DNA from 2 places in the Mesorhizobium sp. M0761 genome. Region 1 is predicted to be linked to the other one. Evidence: riboswitches for the same ligand, from Rfam matches in the RefSeq annotation. Region 1 holds a riboswitch; the other holds the start of a gene.
What was found. A riboswitch is a leader RNA that binds a small molecule or an ion and turns the genes downstream of it on or off. The one in region 1 is predicted to bind thiamine pyrophosphate.
Positions count from the first base shown of each region.

Region 2: linked by a shared signal. The riboswitch ahead of thiB (thiamine ABC transporter substrate binding subunit) and the one ahead of NKI32_RS14055 (YkoF family thiamine/hydroxymethylpyrimidine-binding protein) in region 1 are both predicted to bind thiamine pyrophosphate.

Region 1 covers NZ_JAMYPF010000007.1:101,875-117,442, reverse strand. The annotation lists gene NKI32_RS14075 (hypothetical protein) at 1-201, shown strand, start outside; gene NKI32_RS14070 (DUF2934 domain-containing protein) at 294-533, shown strand; gene NKI32_RS14065 (hypothetical protein) at 690-941, opposite strand; partial or broken gene NKI32_RS14060 (GSU2403 family nucleotidyltransferase fold protein) at 1,207-1,596, opposite strand; TPP riboswitch at 1,807-1,919, shown strand; gene NKI32_RS14055 (YkoF family thiamine/hydroxymethylpyrimidine-binding protein) at 1,910-2,518, shown strand; gene NKI32_RS14050 (ABC transporter permease) at 2,774-3,616, shown strand; gene NKI32_RS14045 (ABC transporter ATP-binding protein) at 3,613-4,395, shown strand; gene NKI32_RS14040 (ABC transporter substrate-binding protein) at 4,392-5,399, shown strand; gene NKI32_RS14035 (LexA family transcriptional regulator) at 5,572-6,234, opposite strand; gene NKI32_RS14030 (hypothetical protein) at 6,315-6,689, shown strand; gene NKI32_RS14025 (GcrA cell cycle regulator) at 6,775-7,470, shown strand; gene NKI32_RS14020 (DUF6456 domain-containing protein) at 7,565-8,170, shown strand; gene NKI32_RS14015 (hypothetical protein) at 8,236-8,550, opposite strand; gene NKI32_RS14010 (NmrA family NAD(P)-binding protein) at 8,755-9,639, shown strand; gene NKI32_RS14005 (COG3904 family protein) at 9,696-10,493, opposite strand; gene NKI32_RS14000 (DUF763 domain-containing protein) at 10,611-11,885, opposite strand; gene NKI32_RS13995 (HNH endonuclease) at 12,128-13,120, shown strand; gene NKI32_RS13990 (acyltransferase family protein) at 13,171-15,126, opposite strand; gene NKI32_RS13985 (cupin domain-containing protein) at 15,425-15,568, shown strand, end outside.
Region 2 covers NZ_JAMYPF010000006.1:205,597-221,164, forward strand. The annotation lists gene NKI32_RS12590 (ABC-F family ATP-binding cassette domain-containing protein) at 1-1,816, opposite strand, end outside; gene NKI32_RS12595 (thiamine diphosphokinase) at 1,818-2,477, opposite strand; TPP riboswitch at 2,640-2,754, shown strand; gene thiB (thiamine ABC transporter substrate binding subunit) at 2,798-3,805, shown strand; gene thiP (thiamine/thiamine pyrophosphate ABC transporter permease) at 4,026-5,624, shown strand; gene thiQ (thiamine ABC transporter ATP-binding protein) at 5,621-6,385, shown strand; gene NKI32_RS12615 (M48 family metalloprotease) at 6,717-8,123, shown strand; gene NKI32_RS12620 (RNA polymerase factor sigma-32) at 8,220-9,077, opposite strand; gene NKI32_RS12625 (amino acid ABC transporter substrate-binding protein) at 9,475-10,248, shown strand; gene NKI32_RS12630 (amino acid ABC transporter permease) at 10,386-11,066, shown strand; gene NKI32_RS12635 (amino acid ABC transporter ATP-binding protein) at 11,063-11,830, shown strand; gene NKI32_RS12640 (CarD family transcriptional regulator) at 12,021-12,602, opposite strand; gene fdxA (ferredoxin FdxA) at 13,030-13,368, opposite strand; gene NKI32_RS12650 (RNA-binding S4 domain-containing protein) at 13,622-14,008, opposite strand; gene NKI32_RS12655 (helicase-related protein) at 14,084-15,568, opposite strand, start outside.

The DNA.
Region 1 (15,568 bases):
GAGACCCCGAACTCCGCCAATGTTGCGGCGTGTTGCGACAAGTTGCTGGCCGAGCGCAACACGGCGCTGTTATCGATGAAGGAAGCGATCGCGCTCCTGCGGGAGCGCACCGGCACCGATCGTTCGGATGCCGACCTCGCCGGGCTGATCGTCAAGAAAGCGGCGCTGCTCGGCGTTGCGGTGATTTCCGACCCGCGCTGAGATGTCTCGTCACTCAAGACGCCGGTCGAATTTTCGGCTAATGTTTTCGTGGAATCTGGACCAACCGACCGGACCCAACCACGGAGGCTTAAGTGACGGACGACAAACAGGACCGCATTCGCCAGCGCGCGCACGAGATCTGGGAAAAGGCCGGCCGGCCTGAAGGCGCGCATCAGGAACACTGGGAGCAGGCCACGGCTGAAGTCGATGGCGCGGTCGCCAAGCCCAAAAAGGCGGCGAAGAAAGCTGACGCCAAGCCCCGCAAGGCAGCCGCCAAGCCAAAGGCGGCGAAGCCTGCCGCCGCAAAGTCCGGCAAAGCCAAATCGAAATAAGGCCAGAAATAAGGCCAGTCGAAATAAAGCAAGGCCGGAATTCGCTGGCCGGGGCCATCCTTGGCGCCCGCCGTTCAGGCGCGCCCGAGCCTCTCAACCTGACGAATTGCGCCTGCGACGGGCAGCGCAATTCCGTGTGTTTGGCGACAGGCGCCCTCATGCCTCCCAGGCATAACTCGACAGCGCAAAGCGAATGCCGGCAGCTGTCATGGCCAGTTCGCATTCGGTGATCTGGCGCAGGTGGCGCAGATAGCGCGTTACAGTCTGTGGCAGCCAGCCGGCGCAGGCCTCGACATAGGCGCGGCTGTGAACAAGGGTGCCGGTCGACAGCCTCTCGTCCTTCTCGGCAACGACTTTCAGATATTGGCGGATGAAGCGGATGTCGTCGGCGATGTCTTGGCTGGCCATTCGCCAAGCCCCGGCGAGGCGTTCGCACTGATCGAATGACAAGGGCAACAAAGGGGGCGGCAATAAAGGCGGCGGCAACAAAGGCGGCGGCAACGACGGGGGTGACAGCAAAGGCCGAGAGAGATCGGCGAAGGCAACATGGTTCGCTGTGCTCAAGGACATTCCTCTCTGCGAAAAGAGATATCGTACTTTATGTACGAATAAGCGTCAAGCCAATTTCGTACGGTTGGGACGATGGAAATGAATATAGCAGCGGTCGCTTCAGCTAATCCCGCATCGTGAATCCTTCAGGAGTCGCACCAATTTCGCGGAGGGATTTCCCCAGGATGGTGTGACTGTTTTCCCTCGTGGCGGCGTCGAACAGGTTCAAGCCGCCCCGGATCGTCTCGCGCCAGTTTTCGCCCTTGTCCCACGCTTCCATGAAGGCGAAGGCAAGGTCGTCCTGGCGACGCGTGGCTTCGAGCGCTTGGGTCAGCAGGCGCGCTTGATGGAGATCCTTCTCCCGCTTGGCGCCAGCGCTCGGCCCGCGTCGCGAGGCGACGATCAGCTTGTGGATGGCGTAGCGCTGGGGCGAGGGGACCAGCACAGGCAAGCCCGAGCGATGCAGGAGCACAGTCCGGATGGGGTCGCGGATAAGGAAATCCAGAAACCGTAAGGGCTGCGCGGAGTCTCTGCCGTTTTCTTATAATTACGTTTATCAGCTTGAATTTCAACGCAGTTATAAGAAGTTCGTGGAAACGTTATAACGCAACGAACTGACGAGTCGTCTGTTAACGCCCGGGCGCCCGGCACGTCTGGCCCAAAACACTTTCCCGCAGTGCCTCAACAAACGGCTTCCCCAATGCCGCGAACGGTGCTTTAACCCGCCCATCCACAGGGGTGCTCCGTATCGTCGGGGCTGAGATGAGGGCGGCAAGCCTTCGGACCCTAAAGCTGATCTGGATAATACCAGCGGAGCGAGGCGGGCGATGTTTTCAGGCGCACAGATTTCCCTTTATCCCATGACCGACGATTTCGTCGGCGTCATCCTCGGCGCGCTCGGCGCGCTCGATCCCTGGCGCGACCGGCTGCGGATCGAAACCGATGACATCTCGACCCTTATGGTCGGGCCGCCCGAGGTGCTGTTTCCCGCCATGCGCGACCTGTTCGTCGCGGCGGCCAAAAGCGGCAAGCACTGCGTGCTTTCGGCGGCGGTCTCGCGCGGCTGTCCGGGCGAGCCCGACGATCCGATCTGCCGCTCCGACGAGACCGGCGGCCCCGCCATTCCGCTGGACGAGCGCAAGATCGCCGCGATCCGCGCTGTCCAGGCCACGCCGTCGACCGGCCAGCCGGTGGCGGCGCAGTTCTCGCTCTACGTTATGGGCACGGGCGACCATATGGACGAGATCTACGGCTGCATCGATTTCCTGAAACAGTCCGGCGTCTTTGAGCGCTCAAAGAACTTCTGCACCAAATTGCGTGGCGATGCCGGTGCGGTGTTTGCCACGCTCAACGAGGCCTTCTGCCGCTTCGGCCCCGGCGCCGGCCACGTCACCCTCGACATCACGATCTCGGCGAACAGCCCGAGCGCCGTCTGAGCCGCGGCTCAAGCGTCGTTCCTTGAGGATATTGCCGTGGCTGGTTTATCTGACCCATTGCGTGGAGGAGATGCCTCTGACCCCTCAGCACAGAGAGGAGGGGAGCCATTGGCGATTGGCGAAGACCGCGATGCCCACGAATCTCCCCCCTCGAGCAGGAGATGGCCGGCAGGCCAGAGGGGGTCCCAGCGCGTGGAGCGCCGACGTCCTTTTCGCATCGGCAAGGCGTGGGCGCTCTATGCGAGACGACCCCCTCTGTCGCCTTCGGCGACATCTCCCCCTCGAGGGGGGAGATTAGCCGCAGCCATCGCCAAGACCATCCCCGCCGCCTGCGCCTCCGCCCTGCTCCTCGCGGCGTGGGAGCTCTACGCCCGCTATGGTGGCGCTGCGCCCACCATGCTGCCGGCGCCGTCGCGCGTGCTGCAGCAGGCCTGGGAGCATCGCGCTGCCCTTGCCGACAACACGCTGCCCACCATCCGCGCCACATCAGCCGGCTTCGCCTGCTCGTTGGTCGCTGCCTTCGTGCTTTCGGCGGTGGTCGATTTCTTGGCCCCGCTGCGCCGCGCGCTGTTTCCGCTGCTGATTGTCAGCCAGACCTTGCCGCTGGTCGCGATTGCGCCGCTCATCGTACTGTGGTTCGGCTTCGGGCTGATGCCAAAAATCTTGCTTGTGGCGCTCGTTACCTTCTTCCCGATGATGGTGGCGCTGGTCGAGGGTTTTGCCGCGACCAGCAAGGCGATTTCGCAGATGCTCGCCACCATGGGGGCAGGGCGCTGGCGCATCTTCTGGCTGGCGCGCCTGCCTTCGGCGCTGCCCTATTTCTTCGCCGGGCTGCGCATCTCCATCACCTACGCCGTCGTCGGCGCGATCTTCGCCGAATATGCGGGGGCGGCGAAGGGGCTGGGCATCTACATGCTCAATGCCAAGAACAACTTTCGGCCCGATCTGGTGCTCGCCGCGGTCGCCGTCAGCGCCGCGCTCACGCTTGTCTTGTTCGCCATTGCGGTGCTCGTCCAGCGCTTCGCCATGCCTTGGGAGAATGCAGGGAGCGAAAGCCGCGACGGCAAGGTTGAAGCTGCAGAAGAGAACCGTCAATGACGCGGCTCGAACTCCGGGACATCAGGAAGAACTTCGGCGCGCTTGAGGTGCTCGCCGGCATTTCGCTTCATGTCGCGGCCGGCGAGTTCGTCTCCATCCTCGGCCCTTCCGGCGCCGGCAAGTCGACGCTGTTCCAGTTGCTGACCGGCGCGCTGAAAGGCGAGGGCGACATGCGCTTCGACGGCGCGCCATTGCAGGGCAGCCCCTTCGCCTTCATGCCGCAGCGCGACGCGCTGATGCCGTGGCGGCGCGTCATCGACAATGTGACGCTGGGGCTGGAAGTGCAGGGTCTTGGCCGCAAGGCGGCGCGCGAACGCGTCGCGCCGTTGTTCGCTGAGTTCGGCCTTGCCGGTTTCGAGCGCGCCTGGCCGGCCGAGCTTTCCGGCGGCATGCGCCAGCGCGCCGCCCTTTTGCGCACCGTGGTGCAGCAGCGCGACATGCTGCTGCTCGACGAGCCCTTTGGCGCGCTGGATGCACTGACCCGCGCGGGTATGCAGCGCTGGCTGGAAGGCATGTGGCAGCGCCACCGCTGGACCGCGCTGCTGATCACCCATGACGTGCGCGAAGCCGTCTACCTCTCCGATCGAATCTATCTGATGTCGGCGCGGCCGGCCCGCATCACCGGCGAGATCGCCGTGCCGCTGCCGCGCCCGCGCACCACCGGCAGCGATGCCGCGCGCCAGGCCGCCGCGCTCGAAGCCGACATCCTCGACACGCTGCTCAATCCCGGGACTGACCGGGGCTTGTTCCCGCAGACCGCTCAAAGGAGTTTTTCATGACGGAATTCACACGCCGGCAGGCTTTGCTGCTGACGCTGGCCGCCGGATTGCCGCTGGCCTCGCGCGCTCATGCGGCTGCGCAAAAAATCACCGTCGCGCTCGACTGGACGGTCAACACCAACCATGTCGGCCTGTTCGTTGCCCGCGACAAAGGGTTCTACCACGAGGCTGGGCTCGATGTTGAGATCCTGCCCTATGGCGATACCGGCGCCGGCACGCTGGTCGCCAACCACATCGCCGATTTCGGCATTGCCGGCGTCGGCCTGTTCACCCAGCGGGCCGCCGGCGCCGACCTCAAAGCGGTCTACGCCGTGGTCCAGCAGGAGACCGGACGGCTGGTCTTCAACGCGGACCGTAGTGAGATCAAAGGCCCGAAAAACCTTGACGGCCTGACCTATGGCGGTTTCGGCAGCGCCTGGGAAAACACGCTGATCTCGACCATCATCCGCCACGATGGTGGCAAGGGCGTTTTCGAGACCGTGACGCTCGGCACCTCGGCCTATGAGGCGCTGGCCAACGGCTCGGTCGACTTCACGCTGGAGGTCTCGACCTGGGAAGGAGTCGCTGCCGAGCTGAAAGGCGTCAGGCAGCGCAGCTTCCGCTACGCCGACTACGGCGTGCCCGACGAGCACACCACCTTGATCGCCTCCAGCAATGCATATCTCCAGGCAAACCCGAAGGCCGCATCGGCCTTCGTCGAGGCAACGCGGCGCGGCTACCAATTTGCCTGCGATCACCCGCAGGAAGCCGGCGATCTGCTGATCGCGTCCAACAAGGACGCGCTGACCGACCCGGCGCTGGTCCACGCTTCGCTGAAGATGCTCGTCGACGGGCATTTCTTGCGCAGCCAGGACGGCGTCATCGGCACCATCGACAGGGCCAAGATCGAGGCGATGGGAACCTATCTCTTCAACGCCAGCATATTGCTCGATGGCGATGGCAAGGTTCTGAAGGAGAAGCCGGATTTTAGAGCGTATTTCACGAACGAGTTTTTGGGCGCGTAATCTCTCCCCTCGAGGGGGAGATGTCGCCGAAGGCGACAGAGGGGGTCGATACGTCCTGACGCGACTTCCTATCGCGGACAGAGGACGTCAGCGCCTTACGCGCCGCGACCCCCTCTGGCCTGCCGGCCATCTCCCCCTCGAGGCGGGAGATTGCGCCTCACCGCCTTCTCCCTCACATATCGATCATCGAGCGCTTCACCCGGCCGATGATGGTGATGGCGCCTTCGAGCGCCGGCGGCGGGATGTCCATGTAGGAGGCCGGCTGGAAGGGCGGGTTCTCGTTGGGGCGGTAGCGCTTGTAGGTGGCCTGGCCGGATTCGTCCGAAATGACGTAGCAGCCATTGGTCACCAGCCGCTTGTCCCTGAGGTTGACGAAGATGATCGAATCCGGTGGCGAGATCTTGTTCATCGACGGGCCGTCGACGCGTAGCGCAATCCATTGGCCCTGCTCCAGATCGGTGGTGGGGATGGTCGGATAGTCGCTGAGATTGACCACCATGTCCTGGCTGCCGAGTTCGCCGGCGCTGATCCATGAGACAATGGGCACGTCGACGGTGGCCAGCGACGGCATCGGGATCTGCCGGCCCGACTCGTCAAAGCCGAAATGGCCACCCGAAAGGCTGCCGCCGTCGCCGTTGAACAAGAGCCAGCCGGGATCGACGCCGAACAGGCGGCCGTATTTCTCCGCCGCCTTGCGCGACAGCGGCCGGTTGCCGTTCTCGTGACTGATCAGCGTGTTCTTGTTGATGTCGCGCAATGCCCGCGCGGCGTCGCTCGGCGAGGCATAACCCGCCTCCGCCCGTGCCTGCTGCAATCTGTGCTTCGGTTCCTGCATCGTACAAATTGCCTGAAATTTATCGTCCAATACGTACGATTTCGCTTGCGTACGTTTCGTACATATCGTACGCTTAGCGCATGATCGAACAAACCGCAAGCGTTTCCGCAGGCATCCTCAGCTTTCTCCCATCGTCCGGGCTGTCCTCCTCCCCGGTCCGGACGCAAACCGGGGCTCTTGCCCCGGATCCGGTCGAACCGTCGTTCCCCCGATCGACCGGAACGGCCGGAGCCGCTCCTCTCCCGGCTCCGGCCACCTCTTCGGCCCATGGCGCCGCCGGTGCGCCAAGGGCTGTCTCCGGCGGGCAGGGTATTTCCTGCATCCGCACGGAAGATGGCACCGTCATCCTGTTCGACCGGCTGACGGGCAGGGCGGTTTCCGCCCTCACCAAAGCGGCCGCCGAAGCCGCCTTGCGGCATCTCGCCGGCTCGCTGCCGGCCGCCAGTATCGGCTGACCGCACCGACCATCCGCTCTGATTTTTTCCCGTAGGCCCTCGGGCCGGCGCTCCGCCTTTGCGCGCGCAATCAATGGATACCGACATGACTGCCTATACCGAGACCGAATTGCAGGAGATCGCCGTCTGGCTGAGGGATGGCCTGTCGGCCACAGGGATCGCCGTCCGCTTCACGGCGCTGCGCGGCAGTCCGGTCTCGCGCAATGCCATCATCGGCATCGTCCACCGCAACAGCGCGTTGAAGACCATCGGCTTCGCCAACCCCAGAGGCGGCAGGTCCGGCGGCCGACCGAGGAAGAATGCGACGGGGAAGACTGCGGCAAACGAGAATACCGCCAAGAGGAATCCGCCGGCGCAGCCAAGCAAGCCCGTAACGGAAGTAGGAGTTTCGAAGCAGGCCGCGCCGGTCAAACCGGCCGCCAAACCGACCCGTCAGCCATCGGCGGCCAGGCCTCTGTTGCCAGCCCGTCCGGCGCCCTCGATCCGGGGCGAAGGACGGCTGGTGGTGGACGGCGAAATCTACCGCTTCAATGTGCCGGCGCCGCGCCCTGCCTCGCTCGGGCGTCAGCCGCATGTCGCCGCCATGCGCTTCATCGACTGCCTGTTCGACCGCTGCCGCGCGCCGCTCGACCTGACGCTGGAGGAAGACCCCGACAACGATGCTCCCGGCAGCCGGCCGGGGCTCGAGATGCTGTGCTGCGGCCTGCGCACAAGGGCGCTGAAAAGCTACTGCGAATACCACCAGGCGCGCTTCCACCGGCCTGTGGCGGAGATGGTGTGAGCGACCCGTGAGGCTCTGTTCCTCTCCCCACTCCGTGGGGCGAGGAACCCAGGTTCTGCTACGCCACCCCATTCGCAACCAGGAGGAATCATACATGGGTAGCAAGATTGCCAGGAAGGCAAAGTCGCAGCCGCCGAAGCTGCCAGCGGGCGAAGCCGAGCAGGTGCGCATCCGCCGCGAGATCGGCCATGATTTCGCGCTGAAGGACGATCGCTTCGGCCGCAAGCGGTTGAGCGTCGGCACCGAAGAGGCGCGGCGCGTCTACGAGGTCTCCAATGACGGCTACACCGCGACCGGCGGCATCGTGCGGGTGCGCAATGTCGATCCGCTGGTCGGCATCACCTCGCTGACCCGCCAGCAGCGTGAGGCCGGCCAGCGGTTTCGCGACGATTTCGAGCGCGCCTCGCGTGACGGGCTGCGGCCGATGCCGTGGGAAGAGCGCATTGACGGCGGCCGCATCAATGGCGGCATCCCCGACCGCGTGCTCAACGCCGGCCGCGCCCACACCCATGCCATCGCCGCCATGGCCCACTGGGAAGTGGCGGAGGTGGTTCGCAAAATCTGCCTCGAAGGCCAGTCGGTGAAGGCGCTCGCCGAACGCACCGGCGAGGGACGAGATGTGGTGGTGAAGCTGTTGAAGGTCGGGCTCGACCTTTTGGCCGTGGGTTACGGGACGATGCTGATGCGGAAGCCGCGATAAGGCCGGCAGCCGCGCAGGAAGCGGCCGGCCGGCAGATGCCGGCCGACCGGTTTCACCCTATCGGATCACCGTTCGCAAACGCGAATTTCCTCGACGATCCTGTGATGATGGCGCCAATGCTTGACCAACTCTATGCGGCAATGGCGATGGTGCCTGTGATACCTGTGGTACCTGAAGCCGTTATCGTAGGCATTATACTGGTAGTAGGGGCGAGGAGCGTAGCGATCGTAATAGTCGCCATAGCTGTCATTGTAGTCATCGTCATAGTAGCCGTTGCCGTTGCCGATGCCGATCACGACGCGCCCGCCGGCATTCGCCGGGGCGATCATCGCCGCCGCCGCAGTGATAGCGATAGCCGAAGCAAGCAGGAGCTTTCTCATAGCTGCCTCCTATTCAAGGTTGCGCTAATATAACTCGCTGGGCACGACCTCGTTCCATAATTTTGCAAGATGCGAACGACCCCTGCGCCGTGCATTGCGAGGAAAGCCAGCGTCACCTCCTGTCAGCATCGTCCCCCGATTTTTGAACCCTTCGCCGCCCCAGCCATTAATCCGGCATGAAATCAGCAAGGGAAGGACGAGACCATGCATGTCATTCTTGGAGGTACCGGCCATGTCGGCTCGACGGCGGCAATGGCGCTGTTGCGGCAGGGCGAGGATGTCACGGTGGTGACGCGCGACGAGGCGAAGGCCGCATGGTTGGTTGAACAGGGCGCGGAGGCTGCGGTTGCCGATGTGCTCGATGTCGAGGCACTGCGTGAAATCTTGCGGCGCGGCAAGCGGGCGTTTCTGCTCAACCCGCCGGCCGATCCATCGACCGACACCGACGCCGAGGAGCGCAAGACGGTTGCCGCGATTGCGGCGGCACTGGAGGGCTCCGGCCTCGAAAAGCTGGTGGCGGAATCGACCTACGGCGCGCAGGCCGGCGAGGGTGTCGGCGATCTCACCGTCCTTTACGGCCTCGAGCAGAAGCTGAAGGCCCAGGCCATTCCGGCAAGCATCAACCGCGCCGCCTATTACATGAGCAACTGGGATCAGGCCCTGGAGACGGCGCGGCGCGACGGCGTCATCACCTCCTTCTTCCCGGCGGATTTCGAGCTGCCGATGGTGGCGCCGCAGGATCTCGGCGAGGCCGCGGCGAGACGTCTGCTGGAGCCGGCGGACAAGACCGGCACGCACTATATCGAGGGCCCTCGGCGCTACTCAGCCGCCGATGTCGCCGCAGCCTTCAGTGCGGCGTTGCGCAAAAACGTGCGCGTGGTCACGGTGCCGCGCGAGCGCTGGACAGAAACCTACGAAAAACTCGGCTTCTCCAAAACGGCGGCCGAGTCCTATGCCCGCATGACCGGGGCCACGCTGGACAAGCCGGCGGAGCCGGAAAACCCGGAGCGCGGCACGACCAGCCTGGAAAGCTATATTGCTGCGCTGGTCGAGGGCCGGCCGGAAGACCTGTTGAAGGGTGCCGCGTAAAGTGAAGGGTTGCTGTTGAGAAACAGGCGCTTCGACGACTACGTGGCCCGCTATTCCTATTGCCTGACCGTTCGGCAGTTGCCCGCCGGCGGCGTGGTCTTGCAGATATCGATGGAGGTGCGCGTGTCGCCGTGACCGGTTTCGGTTATCAGATTCAGGTCCAAAAGTTCGTATGTCACGAGGTATCGTATGCTGTCGTCGGGTATTTTTTGCATGGCCGATACGATCCACGAACCTGCTTTCATCTCGGTGAAATAGCTGTCGACCTTGCGTTCATACCATTTGGGTATCGGAACGAGGACGATGGTCTTCTTGCCGTGGATTTTCTTGGCGGTCGGCAGCATGATCCGGTGAATGCCGACAAAGGCGCGGCTGTCTGCCAGGCGCCGTACGCCGCCAGCAAGAACCATCGTACAAGCTGACGAACAGACTGCGCCGACGGGGTTGGCGACGCCGAAGCGGAGGTCGCCCGGCCCGCAGGCTTTTGTGTCTGGCGCGCATTCGGAGAACTCCGTCTTGCCAACCATCGTGTCGAGCCCGCTGGCGCGGATCATATGGCCAAGCGCCATCGCCGCATCGGTCTCGCCGCCCGGGGAATTCAACGCCAAAGGCAATTTGCGGGGGCCGAGTTTTTTCAGCAAGGCCTTCAGCAAAGCTGGCGTGCCGGCCACGATGTGACCTTCCGCCGAAATCCATTCCGGGCATGTCGGCTCGCATCCTGGCGTGCTGTTGCGTACAACGACGAAGTGCATCGCCGGTGTATATGCCAGTATGGCAGGCTCAGGCGTCGTTTGGGCGATCGCGCCGCCAATCGCCAGCAGCACGAAAACCAACGTCCATGCGAATGTCTTCATGCCGAGCCTCGCCTGGCAGAGCATCACTTGAGAAATGGATCTTTGCAAGCATTATCAAAACAAGCCGAGCACGTGTTTCTATCGGCCGCGCACTATCTCTGCATGATGGACAGGCCGCTACTGGCGGCCCCTGTCTGAACCGTCGTCGCTTTCCGCCGCCGTCTCCCATCCAAACACACTGCGCCCGCCAAGCAGGTGCGACTGGTCGAACTCGCCGGCGACGATCTCCTTAAGGCTCGGCCCGGTGACGTAGCGCTCCAGCCGCCGCGCTTCGCCATCCAGGCGCTTCAGCGCGCCAAGCTCTTCCTCGCGGCCGAGCTTGGCCTTGCCGACGGCCGATTTCAGCACCGCGATCGTCTCGTCATAGACTTTCAGCGGCACCGGGAAGGGATGCCGGTCCTTGCCGCCATGGGCAAGCGAAAAGCGCGCCGGGTCGGAGAACCGGCAAGGCGCGCCATGCACCACTTCCGCCACCATGGCCAGCGCCCGCACTGTGCGCGCGCCGACGCCGGGCACCAGCAGCAGTTCGGGAAAATTGGCCGGCCCGCTTTCGATGGCCGCCGAGATGTTGCCGTGCAGCCGGTGCATGACGATGTCGCTCTCGCGCACATCGTGATGCGCCGGCATCACCAGATTGGGCAGCATCGGCTGCCCCGGCGGTTTCGCGGGCGCCGCTTTCGGCGGCGGCTCCAGCACGGCAAGCTCGTCAAGGATCCGCTCCGGGCTCATGGTCTTCAACAGGTCGAGCTGTCCGGTCCGCGACGGCTCGGCGCGATGGTCGGTGAGGTTGACGATCTCGCCCTGCCGCTCACCCTCGATCGCCGCGTGCGGCTGGTCGACGAAGCTGGTCAGCCCTTCCGACAGCCAGTGATAACGGCGCGCCTGGCGGCTGTCGCCATTCATCCCTTGCTGCACCACCACCCAGCGGCTGTCATCGGTGACGATGAAGCCGTGCAGATAGAGGTCGAAGCCGTCCTGCACCGCCGCGCTGTCCACCTTGGCGACGAGGCGGCTGGCGGTGGCGAGGGCCGCGCCATCGATGCCGACGCGTTCGCCGATCGCGGTCAGCTCCTGCGGCGTCTTGCGCGAATGCGCGCCGCGCCCGCCGCAGACATGGATGCCGAGCTCGCGAGACATCGGGTTCAGCCCGCGCTTCAGCGCGCCGACGACCGAGGTGGTGATGCCCGAGGAGTGCCAGTCCATGCCCATGACGGCGCCGAAAGACTGGAACCAGAACGGATGCGCCAGCCGCCGCAACAGCTCGTCGCGGCCATAGTGATGGATGATCGCCTCGCACAGCACCGCGCCCAGCCGCGTCATGCGATCGCCCAGCCATTTCGGAACCCGCCCGCCATGCAGCGGCAAGTCCGCACTGCCGCTTCGCTGCGTCAAGTGAATGCTCCGTGGATGCCGCGCACCGGCGGTGCGCCTGTGATGTAGATGGCATTTGGGGGGCGATTTGCAAGCGGGGTGGGGGCGGCGACTATCGTCGCCCTACGCTCTTCTTGGTGTCTCGCCGAAAGATGCAGTTACGCCGCCTGTCGCACCTGGCAATAAGGTCGGCTCCCTGCTTGAAGGCGAGACAGGTCTCGAATAGAGCTTATCCAGCCGACGGCAACTATTAAACCAAAACGATGTCGCAATTCTGGTGGGTAAATCACAGTCAGACCGCCCGCCAAGAGATCGACGGGCAATATCTCTGGTCGCCCAAAACTCAGAAGAATGGGGCACGCAGCGAGTTCTACAAAAATATGCGTCGGGCGACACCTGGTGACCTCGTGTTGTCTTTTTTCGGTCAAGCCGTGCGCTATATTGGTCGGGTAGCGGAGTTTGCATTCACAGCACCGAAACCACCGGAGTTCAAGAACACTGGAGCCAATTGGAACGAGGAAGGTTGGCTTCTCCCGGTGTATTGGGCGCCGCTCCTGCCGACGGTGCGCCCGTCGGACATAATTGGCGAATTGGGTCCGCTTCTGCCTCCCCGATACTCGCCCATCGACCCAAACTCCGGATCAGGCCGTCAAAACGCCTATCTCGCGAGCGTATCGCAAGAGGTGTTTCACACCATTGTCGCGGGTACAGCTTTCGACCGCGAAGCTCTGAGGCGTGGTGGCGCAAACAGTCTCACTTTCGAAGTCGTCAATGAAGTTTTAGAGGACGTCGTTGAGCGCCGTATCCGAGACGACCTCCAACTCGAGGACACTGTAAAGACGAGCGTCATTCAAGCTCGTCGCGGCCAAGGTAAATTTCGTTCCAATGTCGAAGCCATGGAGCGCTCGTGCCGACTCACAGGGGTCACCAATCCCTCGTTGCTGATTGCAAGCCACATCAAGCCTTGGCGCCTATGCGCTTCCGCGCAGGAGCGCTTGGACGGCATGAACGGGCTGCTCCTCACGCCTGATGCCGACCACCTCTTTGACCGTGGCTTCATCAGTTTTGAAGATAGCGGGCAGGTCCTCATATCCCAGCGCGTCGACAAGACTGATTTGCGGCGGCTCGGTTTCGAGCAATTGGTGATGCAGAGTTTCGGCTTTGCCGAAGCCCCCGCCGTCTGGCGCACTAGCACCTTCACCCCGCCGCAGCAGGCTTACCTCGCTCACCATCGAGAGGATGTGTTTGTGGCATAGCTCCCATCAACTGAGCGGTCAGCCGTCAGGTCCCCTTACCTCGCCGCCCCCTAAAACACCGCCTTCTCCAAGACCGGCTCCAGTGATTCAGCAAATGGCGTCGCCAGGTGGTGCCGGTCGCGGAAGGCGAGTTGGCCGTTGATGAACACGTGGCAGGTTTGGGCGTCGCAGAACTGGCTGGTCAGGTCGACATAGGTGGCGCCGGGCACGCTGCGCACGACGTCGCGCTCGGCCGCGGCGATGTCGTCGTTCGCCGCCGCGTCCCTCGGCGTGTCGCAGACTTCAGGCACCTGCCCGCGCCACAGCGCCCGCGCCACGCATTTGTCGGCATAGCTTCCATTGTAGGGAACGTCCCGGATTACCGCGACCTTGATCCCGGCCCGGCTGAATGCCGCCAGCGTCCAGCGCAGGCCGGCCTTCCACTCCTCGTTCCAATCGGCGTGCTTCAGTTCCTTGTGCGATTCCTTCATCACATTGCCGATCGAGAATTCCGAGATCACCACCATGTGCGGGTGCAACGCGATAATGTCCTTGACCGATTGCTCCCGCCACTGGTCGCATTCGGTGTAGTCGCGCTTCAGCCGCCAGTTCCAGGTCGTCACCCGCGAGGCACGGCAGGACGATTTGAGATAGGTGACGAGGCGATAATTGTTCTTGGCCGCCGCCTCGATCAGCGGCGTCGACCAGTGGTCGGCATGCGAATCGCCGAACAGCGCAATCGAGCGCCCGGCGTCCTTGTTGCCGAACACGCAGGCCTTCGGCGTCACCGTCTCAAAGGAGAGAATACAGCCGGCCGCGCGCGCCGTGGACGGCTGCGCGGCGCTGGCGGCAATGCTGCGCTGCTCAGGGTCCAGATCGTGGACGGCAAGCCTGGCATTGGCGTAGGCGGCTGCGACGCCGGTGCCGGTCAGGAGGACGGCCGGCACCAGCGCCCGCGCCGCACTGGCCATCAGCCAGCCATTGCGGCGGATCGGGTTTTCGATGACATGATAGGTGAACCCCGACAGCGCCAGCGTCAGCGCCAAGCAGCCGAGCCGCTGCAGCGGCGAAAGTTCCGGCGTCAGCATCGTGGCATACACGATCACCGGCCAGTGCCAGAGATAGAGCGAGTAGGAGAGTTTGCCGACCCATTGCAGCGGCGCCAGCGCCAGTGCCTCGATCGGGCTTTTCTTAGCGCTCTCCTGCTGCGCGTGCGCCGCTCCTGCCAGCAGCAACAGCACGGTGCCGGCCACCGGCACCAGGGCGAGGAAACCCGGGAAGGGCGTTTCGTCGCTGAAGGAAAGATAGGCGCCGGCAATCAGCGCTAGGCCGAGCCACGCCAGCGGCGTGGCGAGCCGCGGGCGGTTTTGCCAGACTTGCTGCGGCACCATGCTGGCCAGTCCGCCGGCGGCGAACTCCCAGGCGCGTAGCGGCGAGAAATAGAAGGCCCAGGGCTGCGAGACCGTGGTGAGCCACGCGCAGACGGCGAACGAGACGAGGCCGGCAATGCCGATCACCAGGATCGCGCCGCGCTTGCCGGGGCGCAGCCATGCCGCCAGCACAAGCAGCGCCGGCCAGGCGACATAGAACTGCTCCTCCACCGACAGCGACCAGAAATGGACAAACGGGTTGCTGGCCGCATCGGCGGCGAAATAATCGAACGACCAGCGGATCAGCCACAGATTGATCATGTAGGCCGAGGCGAACATGGCGCCTTTGGAATAGAGCGATTGTTCCTCCGGCGACAGGATGAAGGCGCCGGCCACCAGTGTGGCGAGGATGACGAACAGCGACGCCGGCAACAGCCGCCGAGCGCGCCTGGCATAGAACCGCCACAGGTTGAGCCGCCCGGTCTCGGTGATTTCGGCAAGCAGGTGTTTTGTGATCAGATAGCCCGAGATGACGAAGAAGATGTCGACGCCGGTGAAGCCGCCGGGCAGGCCGGTGAAGCCGAAATGAAAGGCGATCACGCCTGCCACCGCCAAGGCACGCAGTCCTTCGATATCGGGCCGGAACGATGCTGACACGATTTGCCACCTCGTGCTGGTGCATGACCCCGCCTCGGCGAGTAACGATCGCGCCGGGATCATACGTGCGGCAGCTTCGCGCCCAACGGGACACGGCGCTGCAACCGTTGACAGTCGGACCAAGACTCCGCCCTATGGGTCGATATCGCAATGCAACAAATCTAACGCAGTGCAACATTGGGGGAGATTAGCGCGCGCCGTTCGCCAATCTCCGACGCCACACGTCGGCCCTTGCGTTGCTCCCGTCACACGCATCGGCTATCCAACCGGCAGCCATGCAATTCAAACGGAGCCTCCCATGACCAACACCACCATTTTCAAATTCGGCGCTGTCGAGCATGCCGAGGGCGGCGACTTACCGGGCTGGATCGTTGTCGCGGGCCGGCCGACCATGCAGACCGCCGTGCAGCACACCACCGCCGACGGCAAGGTGCTGTCGGGC
Region 2 (15,568 bases), on a different contig from region 1:
CCTCCATCTCCTCACGCAGCATTTCCAGTTCCAGCCACTCTTCCTCGAGTGCGGCCAGCGTGGCGCGTTCCTTGTCGAGGGCGGCGATGGTCTTTTGGAACGAGGCCGGGTCGCGCTCGTAATAGGCGGGATCGGCGATGTTGTTTTCCAAACGCGAGATCGAGGCCATTACCGCCTCGATCTTCTTGGGCAGCGATTCCAGGGCGAATTTCTGCTTGAACGACAGTTTCTTCGACGGCCCTTTTGGCGCTGCCGGCTCGCTCTTGCCCGGCGCCGGCGCATCGCTGGCTTCGGCCTTGGCGCGCGCCTTGCGGTCGTCGAGCCGGGTGCCGCCGCGCTGCGCCAGCATGTCGGAATAGCCACCGGCATATTCGATCCAGCGGCCGCCTCCGTCCGGGGCGATGATGCTGGTGACGGTGCGGTCGAGGAAGTCGCGGTCGTGGCTGACCAGGATGACCGTGCCGGCAAAGCCGGCGACAAGTTCCTGCAACAGTTCCAGCGTCTCCATGTCGAGATCGTTGGTCGGCTCGTCGAGCACCAGAAGGTTGGCCGGCCGCGCCAGAACACGCGCCAGGAGCAGCCGCGCCCGTTCGCCGCCGGACAGCTCGCGCACCGGGGTGCGCGCCTGTTCCGGCTTGAACAGGAAATCCTTCATGTAGGACACGACATGGCGCTGCTCGCCATTGATGACGAGGTTTTCGCCGCGCCCGTCCGTGAGATACTGCGCCAGGGTCTCGGCCGGATCGACCGCCTCGCGCTTCTGGTCGAGCGTGGCGATTTCCAGATTGGTGCCGAGCCGCACCGAGCCGGCGTCGGGCTTCATCTCGCCGGTGAGCATCTTCAACAGCGTCGTCTTGCCGGCGCCGTTCGGCCCGACAAGGCCGATGCGATCGCCGCGCTGGATGCGGGTCGAGAAGCCTTTGACCACGGTGAGGTCGCCAAAGCTCTTTTCGATGTTTTTGGTCTCGATCACCAGCTTGCCGGATTCGGCGGCGTCGCTGGCCACCATGGTGGCCGAGCCCTCGGCGCCGCGATGGCCGCGAAAACGCTGGCGCATGGTCTGCAGTTCGCCGAGCCGGCGCATGTTGCGTTTGCGGCGAGCCGTCACGCCATAGCGCAGCCAATGCTCCTCGCGCACGATCTGGCGGCCCAGCTTGTGCTGTTCGCGCTCTTCCTCTTCCAGCACAAGGTCGCGCCATTCCTCGAAATGGCCAAAGCCCTTGTCGAGGCGGCGGGTCTGGCCACGGTCGAGCCAGACAGTGGCGCGCGAGACGCGTTCGAGGAAGCGTCGGTCGTGCGAGATGACGATCAGCGCCGAAGACGTCCGGACGAGCTCCTCTTCCAGCCATTCGATGACCGACAAATCGAGATGGTTGGTCGGCTCGTCAAGCAGCAGAATATCGGGTTCGGGCGCCATGACGCGGGCAAGTGCTGCGCGGCGCGCCTCGCCACCGGAGAGATCGTTGGGGTTCTCCGTGCCGGCGAGGCCGAGATGCTCCATCAGATATGTGGCGCGGTAGGGATCGTCGGCAGGCCCAAGCCCGGCCTCGACATAGGCACGCACATTGGCAAAGCCGTCCATATCGGGCATTTGCGGGAGATAGCGCACCGTTGCCGAAGGCTGGCGGAAGACCTCGCCGTCTTGCGGCTCGATCAGACCGGCGGCAATCTTCAGGAGCGTCGACTTGCCGGAGCCGTTGCGGCCGACGAGCGCGATCTTGTCACCGGCGGACGCCGTCAGTTCGGCGCCATCGAGCAGCGGCGTGCCGCCAAAGGTCAGTCTTATGCCGTCGAGGTTGAGAAGGGGCGGGGCCATGTCAGCTTTCAGGCAAGGGGTAGGGGTGGGCGAGCAGCAGCGCGCGGCCATGGCCGAGCTCAATTTCGAGGCCGCCCCCGGTCTTGTTGGACTTGACCTCGTTCGAGATGGTCAGCGACGAGCCGAACACGACCTCGACATGGTCGAGCGGCCACTTCGCGCCGGACACGGTGAGGCCCGAAAGATCGGAAAAGCCGAGCACCGAAAACAGCGTTCCGTCGGCATAGTCGAAGCCGGCCTTGCCGGGCAGCAAAGGGGCGCCTTCCTGCGCTCCGCTGGTCAACAGCACTTTTGTGCCTGTCTCTGCCAGTTGAAGGCTGAGCGCCAGATGCAGGAAGGCGTGGTCGGCGCGCTTGCCGCCGAAAGCGCCGGCCAGCACCAGGCTGGTGGCGCCGCGTTCCAATGCCGCCGCGATCGCCAGTTCGCCATCGGTCTTGTCCTTTTCGGGAGGAAACACCTCCCGCGGCACGGCGGCGAGATCGGCAGGCAGGTCCGCCGGCACAGAATCGAAATCGCCGACCCACAGCTCCGGCATCAGGCCGATCAGGCGGGCATGACCGATGCCGGCGTCGGCGGCGATGACGCGCGTGCCCGCGACCTGGCGGTCGAGCCGCGGCGTGCGGACGAGATCGCCGCCAAGCAGGATGGTGAATGTGCTCATATCCGCTGGCCCTTACCAGCCCCGCCGACGAAACGGAAGGCCGAGCGGCACCGTCACTCTTTGTTGGAGCATGATCTTTTTCCGGAAACGGATTCCACTTTCCGGGATCATGCTCGGGCAAACTTCCGCTTGCGTGGCACCTTGGCCGAGCCTATGTGTCGAAACGCTCTAACGGGGTGCCGGACGCGATCTTCGCGGGCCGGCTGAGAGGCAGTCTCGCCAACCCGCTGAACCTGATCCGGTTTGTACCGGCGGAGGGATTAGACGCTTCGGACAGCCCGACGCCTCAATTCCTTTCAACACGAATGAAGGAGGCGCCGATGCGCATGTTTTTGTCCCGTCTTGTCCCAGCGCTGGGGCTTGCTGTTTCGCTACTGGCAAGCCCTGCGTCAGCGCAGGAAAAACTCACGATCTATACCTATGAGAGTTTCACTGCCGACTGGGGTCCGGGACCCCAGGTGAAGAAGGAATTCGAAGCCGAGTGCGGCTGCAGCGTCGACTTCGTCTCGGCGGCCGACGGCGTCGCGCTGCTCAACCGCGTCAAGCTGGAAGGAGCCTCGACCAAAGCCGATATCGTGCTTGGCCTCGACACCAACCTCACCGCGGAAGCCAAGGCTTCCGGCCTGTTTGTCCGACATGGCGCGGTGGCTGAAAACAACGTGCCGGGCGGCTGGAGCGACGACACTTTCGTGCCCTACGATTATGGCTATTTCGCCGTCGTCTACGACACCGAGAAGCTGAAGAACCCACCGAAGAGCCTGAAGGAATTGGTCGAGGGCGATGCCGCCGACAAGATCGTCATCCAGGATCCGAGGACGTCGACGCCGGGCCTCGGCCTGCTGCTGTGGGTCAAGTCGGTCTATGGCGACAAGGCGCCGGAAGCCTGGGCGAAACTCAAGGGCAAAGTGCTGACGGTGACGCCGGGCTGGAGCGAGGCCTACGGCCTGTTCACCAAGGGCGAGGCGCCGATGGTGCTTTCCTATACGACGTCGCCGGCCTACCACATGGTGGCCGAGAACACCGGGCGCTACCAGGCGGCCTCGTTCGAGGAAGGCGAGTATCTGCAGATCGAGGTCGCCGGCATCACCACCACGGGCGCGAAGAATCCGCTGGCGGCGAAGTTCCTGGCCTTCATGACCGGGCCGAAATTCCAGGATGTCATTCCGGAAACCAACTGGATGTTCCCGGCCGGGAAAACCGACAAGCCGCTCAATCCGGCTTTTGATAGGCTGGTCAAGCCGGCGAAGACCTTGCTGTTCAGCCCGGAAGAGGTCGCGGCAAATCGCAAGGCCTGGGTGGATGAATGGCTGGCGGTGATGAGCAAGTAGATTTGGCTGTATAGTCAAAAGATGAGTGCTCTACGGCGCCCCCCTCTGTCCTGCCGGACATCTCCCCCACGAGGGGGGAGATTGGCCTTTACGTTGACTTTCGCCAATCTCCGAAGCTGCAGGAATGAGCGGAGCGCTAAAACCGCCAATCTCCCCCCTCGTGGGGGAGATGTCCGGCAGGACAGAGGGGGGCGCGAAGGAACGCGACGCCCGGTAAAGAGTGCAACGCTCTGACCCCCGCATCACGGCCGGCATTGTCGCGCTTGCGGCAATCGCGCTGCTGATCGGTGGCGCCTTCGCCGGCCTTATCCGCGAAGGCGCGCACGACCTTTCCGGCGCCGCGTCCGCCTTTGACCTCTATCTCCTGCGCGTTGTCCGCTTCACGCTCTGGCAGGCTGCGCTCTCGACTCTGCTTTCCGCCGTACCGGCGCTCTTCGTCGCCCGGTCGCTGTCGCGGCATCCGCGCTTCTTCGGACGCGGCTTCATCCTGCAGCTGTTCACTGTGCCCCTTGCCTTGCCGGCAATTGTCGGAGCGCTGGGCATACTGGCGCTCTATGGCCGCGCCGGTTATTTCGCCGCGATCCGTGGCCAGAGCTGGCCCGACATCTATGGGCTGTCGGGCATCCTCGTCGCCCACGTCTTCTTCAACCTGCCGCTGGCCACCCGGCTGTTCCTCGAAGCGCTGGGAACGGTGCCGGCCGATCAATGGCGGCTGGCGAGCCAGCTCGGCATGGGGGCGAGGCCAGCCTTCCGGCTGATCGAGTGGCCGGTGCTGCGCGCCGCGCTGCCGGGCGTCGCCGGGCTTGTCTTCATGCTTTGCATCACCTCCTTCACCATCGTGCTGATCCTCGGCGGCGGGCCGGCGGCGACGACGCTGGAAGTCGCCATCTATCAGGCGCTGCGTTTCGACTTCGATCCGGCGCGAGCGGTGACGCTGACGGTGCTGCAGATCGCGCTGACTTTTGCCGTCATGCTGGCGCTGACGCGGCTCGGCGCCAATGTGACCGGCGACGCCAATTTGCCTGTCGCGCCGCGCCGCTATCACTTGGCCGGCAAAGCAGAAACAGCGTTCAACGCCGTCCTGATCGTGCTCGCCTTGCTGTTCGTCGCCGGACCAATGGCGGCCACCGTCGCGTCCGGCCTCGGCGCCGATCTCGGCCGGCTGGCGGGCGAGAGTGCCGTGCGTCAGGCGACCCTGACCAGCGCCGGTCTCGCCCTCTCGGCGGCGCTACTTTCGGTGGCGCTGTCGCTGTCGCTGATCATGGCTCGGCGGGCACTGTCGCTGCGCCGCCGGTCCAGTGCCCGTTCATTGCTCGAACATGCCACCGACACCGGCGCCGGCTTCGTCCTCGTCGTGCCGCCCATTGTCATCGGCGCCGGCTGGTTTCTCCTGCTGCGCACGGTCAGCGATGTCTTTGCCATCGCGCCGGTCATGGTCGTCATCGTCAATGCGGTGATGGCGATGCCCTTTGCCATCCGCGCGATGCGCCCGGCCTATGATGCGGCGAGCGAGCGCCACGAAAAGCTGTGCGCGCAGCTCGGCATTGCGGGCTGGAACCGGCTGCTTCTGGTCGACTGGCCATCGCTCCGGCGGCCGCTGGCCACCGGCTTTGCCTTCGCCATGGCACTGTCGCTCGGCGATCTCGGCGTCATCGCGCTGTTCGGCAGCGATTCGGTACAGACCTTGCCCTATCTCCTGCTGGCGCGCATGGGCAGCTATCGCACGGCCGATGCTGCCGGGCTGGCTTTGCTGCTCGGGGCGGTCTGCCTTGCATTGGTGGTCGCGGCAGACTGGCTGGGACGGGGAGAGAGATCGTGACGTCCGCTGTGGAGAAAGGCACGACTGTCCGGCTGGACAAGGTCTCGTTCAGCTATGGCGAAACGTCATTCCTGTTCGATGTCGAATTCCATACATCTAAGATCACCGCCATCATGGGGGCAAGTGGTTCGGGCAAATCGACCTTGCTCAATCTGGTGGCTGGTTTCGAGACGCCGGAGTCCGGTCGTGTGCTGATCGGCGGCGCCGATGTCGGCGCCGAGCCGCCTTCGGCGCGGCCGGTGTCGATGGTATTCCAGGAAAACAATCTGTTTGCTCATCTCTCGGTGGAGAAGAATGTCGGGCTCGGCCGCTCGCCATCGCTCAACCTGACCGACGCCGATCGCGCCGCAATCGCCGAGGCGCTTGACCGCGTCGGCCTGGCCGGCAAGGAGATACGCCTGCCGCGCGAACTCTCCGGCGGCGAAAGGCAGCGCGTAGCGCTCGCCCGCGTTCTGGTGCGCGACCGGCCAGTGCTGCTGCTCGACGAGCCGTTCGCTTCGCTCGGGCCAGCACTGCGCGACGACATGCTCGACCTGGTGGCCGGCGTTCATGCCGAGCGGGCGATGACGGTGCTGTTCGTCACGCATCAGCCGGAAGACGCTCGCCGTATCGGCGAGCAGATGGTTTTTCTGGACAATGGCAGGGTTGCCGCGACGGGACCTGCCGCCGATTTTTTCGACGGCACTGGCCCTGAAGCGTTTCGGCGCTATATCGGCGCAAGTTCGGGCGGATCACGCGATATTGCCCGGAAGCGGACATAATTTACGACCAAACCGGCTACAGGTGATGTGGCGCTTGCTTGCCATGGTCCAGCTGATGTGGCTAGGTCCGCTTAGTACTGGTCCGGCACGAGCCGTGATTTGCCCCCTACAGCGCCGCATCCGGCCGGATGCGTAAACGCTGTAGGTTTTTTGATGTGTGCAGGATTGCCAACGAAAACCGATTTTTCGCTGGCGCGGACCCCGGTCCAAATCATGCGCCGAGAGCTGAAGGAACGCCGTGCTGCCGACCGGCACTGACACTTTGAAACGCAGACCGCTGGTGCGCTTCCTCGCGCTGGCCGGCCTTGCCGTGGCGCTGGCCAGCTGCCAGATGTTCACGCCTCCCGAAGTGCAGGAATCTGGCTTCCAGCCTTCCGACAAGCCGATCACGGTCGACAATGTCGCCGCCAACAGCAAGCTTGCCGAACTGGCGAAGGCACAGCATCCGCGCATCCTTGCCACCTATGGCGGCGAATATTCCGATCCCAAGCTCGAGCGCATGGTGGCCAAGGTTGTCGGCAGCCTGACCGTGGTGTCGGCCAATCCGACCCAGACCTATCGCATCACCATCCTCAATTCGCCAAACGTCAACGCTTTCGCGCTGCCGGGCGGCTATCTCTACGTCACCCGCGGCCTGCTGGCGCTGGCCAATGATTCGGCCGAACTCGCCGCCGTCATCGCGCATGAGATGGGCCACGTCACCGCCAATCACGGTCTGCAGCGACAGCAGCTCGAGGCCGAGGAAGGCCTGGCGACCAAGGTGGTCTCCGATGTGCTGGGCGACAGTCCGACCGCCAAGCAGGCATTGATCCGCGGCAAGCTGAGGCTGGCGCAGTTCTCGCGCAACCAGGAGCTGGAGGCAGACGCGATCGGCATCAAATCGATCGGCGAGGCGGGTTACGATCCCTATGCCGCCGGGCGTTTCCTGCAGTCGATGTCGGCCTATACCGATTTCCGCTCGATCAGCGGCGCCACCGACGCCAGCCTCGACTTCCTGGCTACGCACCCCAACACGCCGCAGCGAATTGATCTGGCGCAGCGCCACGCCCGCCAGTTCGGCGCGCCGGGCATCGGCACCCGCGACCGCGATTCCTTCCTGGCCGGGATAGACGGCCTGCTCTATGGCGACACGCCGGAAGAGGGCTATGTGCGCGGCCAGACCTTCCTGCATCCGGGCCTCGGCGTTTCGTTCACGGTGCCCGACGGCTTCATCATCGACAATTCGGCAGCGGCGGTGACGGCGACCGGTCCCGGCGACATGGCGATCCGCTTCGACGGTGTGTCGATCGACAAGGATCGTGCGCTGACCGACTACATCAGAAGCGGCTGGGTGGCCGGTCTCGACGAGACCAGTGTGCGCCAGGAGACGATCGACGGCAACGAGGCGGCGACAGCGCACGCCGGCGCCGATGGCTGGCAGTTCGACATTGCAGTGATCCGCGCCGGCGGCCAGGTCTATCGCCTGCTGACGGCCGCCCCCTCGGCCAGCACGACACTCGATCCGGTGGCACGCTCGGTCAGCGGTTCGTTCCGCGTGCTCAGCCCCGCCGAGAAAGCGGCACTGAAGCCGCTGCATATCCGCGTCGTCACGGTACAGGCCGGGCAGACGATGGGCACACTTTCGGCGCAGATGGTCGGCGTCGACCGCAAGCTCGATCTGTTCCGCGTGCTCAACGCGATGTCGCCGGGCGCCTCGGTTTCGGCCGGCGACAAGGTCAAGATCGTCACGGACAGATAGCGCCGGTCTTCGTCAGAAACCCCAGCCTTCGTAGTGCTTTTTTCTGAGATAACTTTTCTGAGATAACTCGGGGCGGTACCCCTGTTCCTGGCAATCTCACGCTGCCATGAATTCGGGGTTCTGCTTGACCAGCGCGAGCTTGAGCTTTTCCATGGCGCGGGCCTCGATCTGGCGGACACGCTCCTTGGAAATACCGAGCGTCTCGCCGAGCGCCTCAAGCGTCGCACCTTCGTCGGTCAGCCGGCGCTCCTCGATGATCCTGAGTTCGCGGGCATTGAGCGCGCGGAGCGCCGTCTTCAGCCACATCAGGCGCCGTTCGACGTCGATGGTGTCGCCGGCGACCTCGTCAGGCAATGGATCGTCCGAAATCAGGAAGTCCATCCGCTCGGTGGTGCCGGCTTCGTCGGCGAGCGGTGCGTTGAGCGAAGAGTCAGGTGCTGAAAGCCTGGAATCCATCTTCGCGACATCGGCCTCGGAGACGCCTAGGGCTACCGAGACTTCGCGGTAGAGCGTGGCGTTGGAGATCGGCTCGGCGCCATTGGCAAGACGGGCGCGCAGGCGCCGCAGGTTGAAGAACAGCGCCTTTTGCGCCGAAGAGGTGCCGCCGCGAACGATCGACCAGTTGCGCAGGATATAGTCCTGCATCGAAGCGCGGATCCACCATGTCGCATAGGTCGAGAAGCGCACCTCGCGCTCCGGCTCGAAACGCGCGGCTGCTTCCAGCAGCCCGACATGGCCCTCCTGGACCAGATCTCCGAGCGGCAGGCCGTAATGTCGGAATTTCGAAGCCATGGAGATGACCAGCCGCATATGGGCGACGGTGATCTGATGCAGCGCCTGCTGATCCTGGTCCTCCTTCCAGCGCAAGGCGAGAACATGTTCCTCATCGCGCTCGAGGTAGGGGGCTTTCATTGCCGTGCGGACCATGGTCCGTCCTGCCGTGTCTTCGATCATGCCGCGCTCCTGCTCCCGGACATTTTCGGACGGCCTGGCGGCCGTTATCTCTGTTTGACGCAATTCCGAAGGAAACCGCTTTCCCACTTTCCTGGAATTGCTTCGGGCCTAGCGCAGCCAAGGGTTCTTGAAATGGAAACGCGGCGCCCTACAACAAGCCATGAACGTGCCATACCGGGGATTGGTTCCGCCGCCGAGGGCGGTTGTTTTGTGCGGTCCGACAGGGCGCATCGACACCGCAGATCGGGACTATTGGCACCGATCGGAGCTGCTTTGAGAATCTGATTTCTGGATCGCCGTTTTTTTGAAATCTGGTTCCTTATTTTGCTGCGCTGTATCTGTCAGTTTCCGGCTCTCACAAGCGCCGGACACCGGCCAAGGACGGGATCACATAGAAATGAAATGGCTCAATTCGCTCATCATCGCCGGAACGCTGCAGGTTCTGGCTGTTACATCAGGCCACGCCGGCGCCAATCTCGACCAGATCAAGCAGGCCGGCACACTCAAGGTCGGCACCGAAGGCACCTATGCGCCCTTCACCTATCATGATGCTTCCGGCGCGCTGGTCGGCTTCGACGTCGAGATCGCCAAGGCGATCGGCGACAAGCTCGGCGTCAAGGTCGAGTTCCTCGAAGGCAAATGGGACGGGCTGATCGCCGGCCTCGACGCCAACCGCTACGACGCCGTGATCAACGAGGTCGGCATCACCGACGCGCGCAAGGCCAAGTACGATTTCTCCGATCCTTACATCGCCTCCAAGGCCGTGCTGATCGTGCGCGGCGACAACACCGACATCAAGACCTTCGCCGACCTCAAGGGCAAGAAGTCGGCACAGTCGTTGACATCGAATTTCGGCAAGCTCGCCGAGACCAACGGCGCCGAACTTGTCGGCACCGACGGCTTCGACCAGTCGATCCAGCTGCTGCTCACCGGCCGCGCCGACGCCACCATCAATGACAGCCTGTCTTTCCTCGACTTCAAGAAGCACAAGCCGGACGCCAATGTGAAGATCGCCGCGCAGGAAGAGAACGCCGACTATTCCGGCGTCATCGTGCGCAAGGGTGATCCGGAGCTGGTCGCGGCGATCAACAAGGCGCTGGCCGACATCAAGGCCGACGGCACCTACAAGAAGATCGCCGATACCTATTTCGGCCAGGATGTCTCGCAGTAAAGACCATCTCCCGGCGGTTTGCCGGCAATGACAAATAGCGGCGGGCCGTCTTTGACGGCTCGCCGTTATTCGCATGATATGAGAAGCACACAATCGCACTGCCGTCACCGCGGCGGTCTGTGAGGGAGGAGCCGTTCGTGCCGCACTGGCTACACCTGATGCTGGACTCGTTGCCGACACTGCTGTGGGCGGCGTTGATCTTCACCGTACCGCTGACATTGCTATCGTTCGCACTCGGCCTGTTCGTCGGCCTGGTTGTCGCCCTGGTGCGGCTGTTCGGCCCCAAGCCTCTGGTTGCCGTGGTCCGCTTCTATGTCTGGATCTTTCGCGGCACGCCGCTTCTGGTGCAGCTGTTCCTGATCTTTTACGGCCTGCCTTCGGTCGGCATATTGCTGGATGCTTTTCCGGCGGCGCTGATTGGCTTCACCCTCAACATAGGCGCCTACAGTTCGGAAATTATCCGCGCCGTGATCGGCTCGGTGCCGAAGGGCCAGTGGGAAGCGGCCTATTCGATCGGCATGACCTGGAGCCAGGCGATGCGGCGCACCATCCTGCCGCAAGCCGGCCGCGTCGCCGTGCCGCCGCTGTCCAACACCTTCATCTCGCTGGTCAAGGATACGTCGCTGGCCGCCGCCATCACCGTGCCGGAGATGTTCCAGGCGGCGCAGCGCATCGTCGCCACCACCTATGAACCGCTGATCCTCTATGTCGAGGCGGCGATCCTTTATCTGGCGATGAGCTCGGTGCTTTCGGCCTTGCAGACGCGGCTGGAGGAGCGGCTCAACCGCTATGGCGGCTTCCTGGAGGCGCGCTCATGATCGGCCTCACCGATATCGAAAAGCGCTTCGGCGACAATCTGGTGCTGAAGGGCGTGACGGTCACCATTGCCGAAGGCAGCGTCACCGCGCTTGTCGGTCCCTCCGGCGGTGGCAAGAGCACTCTGCTGCGCTGCATCAACCTGTTGGAGATCCCGACCTCGGGCATGGTGCGCATCGGCGACGAGACGCTGGAATTCCGTCCCGGCATCAAGATCCCCAGCCGCGACATCCAGCGCCTGCGGCTGCAGACCGGCATGGTGTTCCAGAACTTCCAGCTGTTCCCGCATCGCACCGCGATCGAGAACGTCATGGAAGGCCTGGTGACGGTGCTGAAATGGCCGACGGCAAAGGCGCGCGAGCGGGCACTGGCGCTGCTCGAGAAGGTCGGCATGGCGCACAAGGCGGATGATTGGCCGGCAACGCTGTCGGGCGGCCAGCAGCAGCGTGTGGCCATCGCCCGCGCCCTGGCGCCGTCGCCCAAGGTTCTGCTCTGCGACGAGCCGACCTCGGCGCTCGATCCGGAACTGGCGCAGGAAGTGGTCGACGTGCTCGGAAAACTCGCCAGCGAAGGCACCACCATGGTGATGGCCACGCACGACCTTCGCCTTGCCTCCAAGATCGCGCAGGAGGTGGTGTTCCTCGATGCTGGTGTCGTCGTCGAGAAGGGGCCGTCCACCGTGGTGTTCAGCAATCCGGAGCGGGAACGGACCAAGCGTTTTATTGCGACGCTGAAGCAGGAGGCGGAGAAGGAAGCCGGCGGCTGAGCCTTCTACCTCCCTCTTGTGGGGAGGTCGGACGGAAGGTCCGGGTCGGGTCTGTTGCCGTCCCCCATCTTCGCAGCGACCTGCCTGGGCGAGCCACGGGTCTCGCCCGTCCTTGGAACCCCACAAGGGGAGGGTAAAAACATAAACCCGGCACAAGGCCGGGTTTTCATGAATTCGACGGTGAAAGCGATCAGGCAGCTTCTTCCTGCTCGGCTTCCTCATTGTCGGCCTTGGCGCCGCGCTTCGGGCCCTTATTAAGGTTGACCTCGATCAGGCGCACGGCTTCGGTTTCCGACATGCGGTTGACTGCCGCGATCTCGCGCGCCATGCGGTCGAGTGCCGCCTCATAGAGCTGGCGCTCGGAATAGGACTGTTCCGGCTGGTTGTCGGCACGGTAGAGGTCGCGCACGACTTCCGAGATCGAGATCAGGTCGCCCGAATTGATCTTGGCATCATACTCCTGCGCACGGCGCGACCACATGGTGCGCTTGACGCGGGCGCGGCCCTGCACGACCTTCAGCGCGCGCTCGACATAATCCTCTTCCGACAGCTTGCGCATGCCGATGGAGGTCGCCTTGGCGACCGGAACCTTCAGGCGCATCTTGTCCTTCTGGAAGTCGATGACGAACAGTTCCAGCTTGTGGCCCGCAACTTCCTGCTCGTCGATCGAGACGATCTGGCCGACGCCGTGTGCCGGATAGACGATGTACTCGCCGGTCTTGAAACCGTGGCGTGCCGAGGTGGACTTCTTCTGCGGGGTGATCGTTGCCATTACGCCCTGAACTCCTTGTTGTGGCACCGGCGGCCTGCCGGTCCGAACGCATGCGACCGGGGACACCGATCGTTAGCCGCACAACAAGATGAACCCATCGGAAAAAGCCGGGACCGGCAAACCGCATACATAGCGACTGCCTGGCCCAGATCGCTCTGGTCCGATTGGGGATTTCACCTTTCAGTGATTTGGGGCGCTTGCGCCATAAATCGACGTTGTGTCACCGGCATGTTTCAACTGGTGTAGCACAAAAAGTCGGAAGAATCAAGGTTTTGCTGCAAACGCGAAGGTCGAGCGACATCGCCGCCTGTCAAGGCAGTTAATGTATGATGCGCGTTACGCAGCGTTATGACGATCCAATAGGCCGCACTTTTTTGCTTTGCGCATCACCCTTTCCGAAATCGATTCCGATTCCAGGGTCATGCGCTCAATCGCCTTCGCCGGGCTCGGCGGAGAAATATTTCTCGAACTTGCCGGCCTCGCCGTCGAAGCTCTTGGCATCTGCCGGAGGCTCCTTCTTGGCGGTGATGTTGGGCCATTTCTCGGCGTATTCGGTGTTGACCTGCAGCCATTTGTCGAGGCCCGGCTCGGTGTCGGGCTTGATTGCATCGGCCGGGCATTCCGGTTCGCAGACGCCGCAGTCGATGCACTCGTCGGGATGTATGACAAGCATGTTCTCGCCCTCGTAAAAGCAGTCGACCGGACAGACCTCGATGCAGTCCATGTACTTGCATTTGATGCAGTTGTCGGTCACGACATAGGTCATTGGTCGGCTCCGGGACGTCCCGTTCTTGCTAGAGCGACGTGCGTCCACTTGGACGCACAAAGTACGCTCTAACACTTTGAATCTGCGCATCGTGCCTTCCGAAAAATCGATTTCCGATTTTCGCGCCGATGCGGCGGCTTTTTTGGTGAGGTAACGCCTTTGCCTGCCGCTTGCAAGGGCAGCCATTGCAGGCGGGGCCCGCGTGTCCGGAATGAAATTCCAGACCGCCGGCATGGCGCAGACAGCCAAGGCTTCAGTCTTCGCCGAACAGCCGGTCGGTTTGCCTGCGCTCTTTCTTGGTCGGCCGGCCGCTGCCGGCGTCGCGCAGCGCCGGAATGGCATCGGCAACAGCCTCGCCTTTCGGCGCCGGCGGCGGGGACATGTCCTCGTAGAGCGTGCGCGCTTCCTCGGCCGGACCGCGCCGCACGCCGGTGCCAAGCACCTTCCAAATGAAAATACGGCGCTCGTGCGTAATGGTCAAAACGTCGCCAGGCTTGACCAGATCGGAGGCCTGCGCTGCTTTGTCGCTGTTGATGCGGACGCGTCCGGCGACAACCAGCTTGGCCGCCAGCGAGCGCGATTTTATCGCGCGCGAAAAGAACAGCCACTTGTCGATGCGCTGACGACCTTCAGCAACCATCGCAGCGAGTTATTTCTTGTTGGAGCATGATCTTGTCCGAAAACCGGTTCCACTTTTCGGGATCATGCTCAGAGCTTACTTCTTCAGCTGGTCGCGCAAGGCGGCGAGCTTGGCGAAGGGCGAGTCCGGATCGAAGCGCGCCGGGCGTTCCTCGCGTGGCTTGGCCTGGAAAGCCGGCTTGGCGCCTTGCGGTCCGCCTTTGCCTTCCGGCCTGCCGCCTTTCCAGTCAGGCCGGCCCTCGCGCGGACGCTCGCCTTGCGGCTTGCCGTCGCGGCGCTGTTCGCCCTCGGCCTGCGGCTTGGGCTTGAACTTCGAACGGTCGAAGCGTGGCTTGGCGGCACCGTCGCGCTGGTCGCGCCGGCCCTGATAGGCCGGCCGTTCGCCCGGTGCCGGCTGTCCGCCGGCAGCGTCGGCCGGCGCATCGGCGCGGCCAGCCTGGCCGTTACGCGGGCGATTGTCCCGGCCTTGACGATGGCGCGGGCGCTGCTCGAAACGACCCTGCCGCCACAGCAAGATGGGCTTTGGCGCTTCGGCCTCGGGGACAGGCTCAGCGCTTCCACCCTCCCCCTCGTGGGGAGGGTCGGCGCGCAGCGCCGGGGTGGGGGCAGCGCCGGCGTCGGCGGTTGCGCCTGCATCGGCTACGCGGTCTGCACTATCGGTTTCGTCAGCGCTGTCACCCCCACCCGCGTCGCTTCGCGCCGCGACCTCCCCCATCGAGGGGGAGGTAAAAGCGTCGGCGCTTTCGGTGACAGTGTCGTCAGCCTCTGCAACGGCCGGAGCGTGTTCTTGCGCTGCAGGCTCTGCAGTTGTTTCGTCGATGGCTGGGACCTCGGCGGTAGCTTCAACGGCCGCAGCTGGCTCCGAACCCTCGGCAGGCGCTTCCGGCTGAGCGTCTGCAACAGCCTCCGATGCGACTTCGGCAACGGGCTCCTCAGCCGTAACCTCAGTGGCGGAAGCCGCATCCGGCTCCGAACTGTCGGTCGGCGCTTCAGCGACAGCTTCGCCTGCAGCGGCTTCCGCCGTCTGGGCCTGCTCGGCCTTCGCTGCCGCTTCCGCCAGCTTTGCCGCCGCGGCTTCGCGCACCGCGTTGTCCTGTGCTTCCAGCCGCGCCTTGACCTCTGCCGGCGGCTTCGGCTCGGCGCGATAGCCGAGACCTTTCAGGATCTCTTCCATGTCGTCGGCGGTTGCGCCGAGGATGGACATCATCGGCGGCGTCACCATGAAGGACTGGCCGTCATAGGCGCCGTCCGGGCGCTGTCCCAGACCGGGCTTCCAGTTGGTCGCAGGCCGGATCAGGTCGGCCAGCCGTTCCAGAATGTCGATGCGCACGGCGCGGCGGCCGAGATTGCGGTAGCCGGCAAGCTTGTAGAAGCTCTTGTCGAAAGCCGGATCGATGACCACCGAGGTGCGGCCGGAAGCCAGTGCGTGCACCACGTCGCCAAAGCCCGGCTTGTCCTTGCCGTCGTTCTTCAGCGCCCACAACAGCGTAATCAGTCCGGCGGGCGCCGGCTTGATCAGCGCCGGCACGAAGACGTGGTAGGCGCCGAAGCGCACACCGAG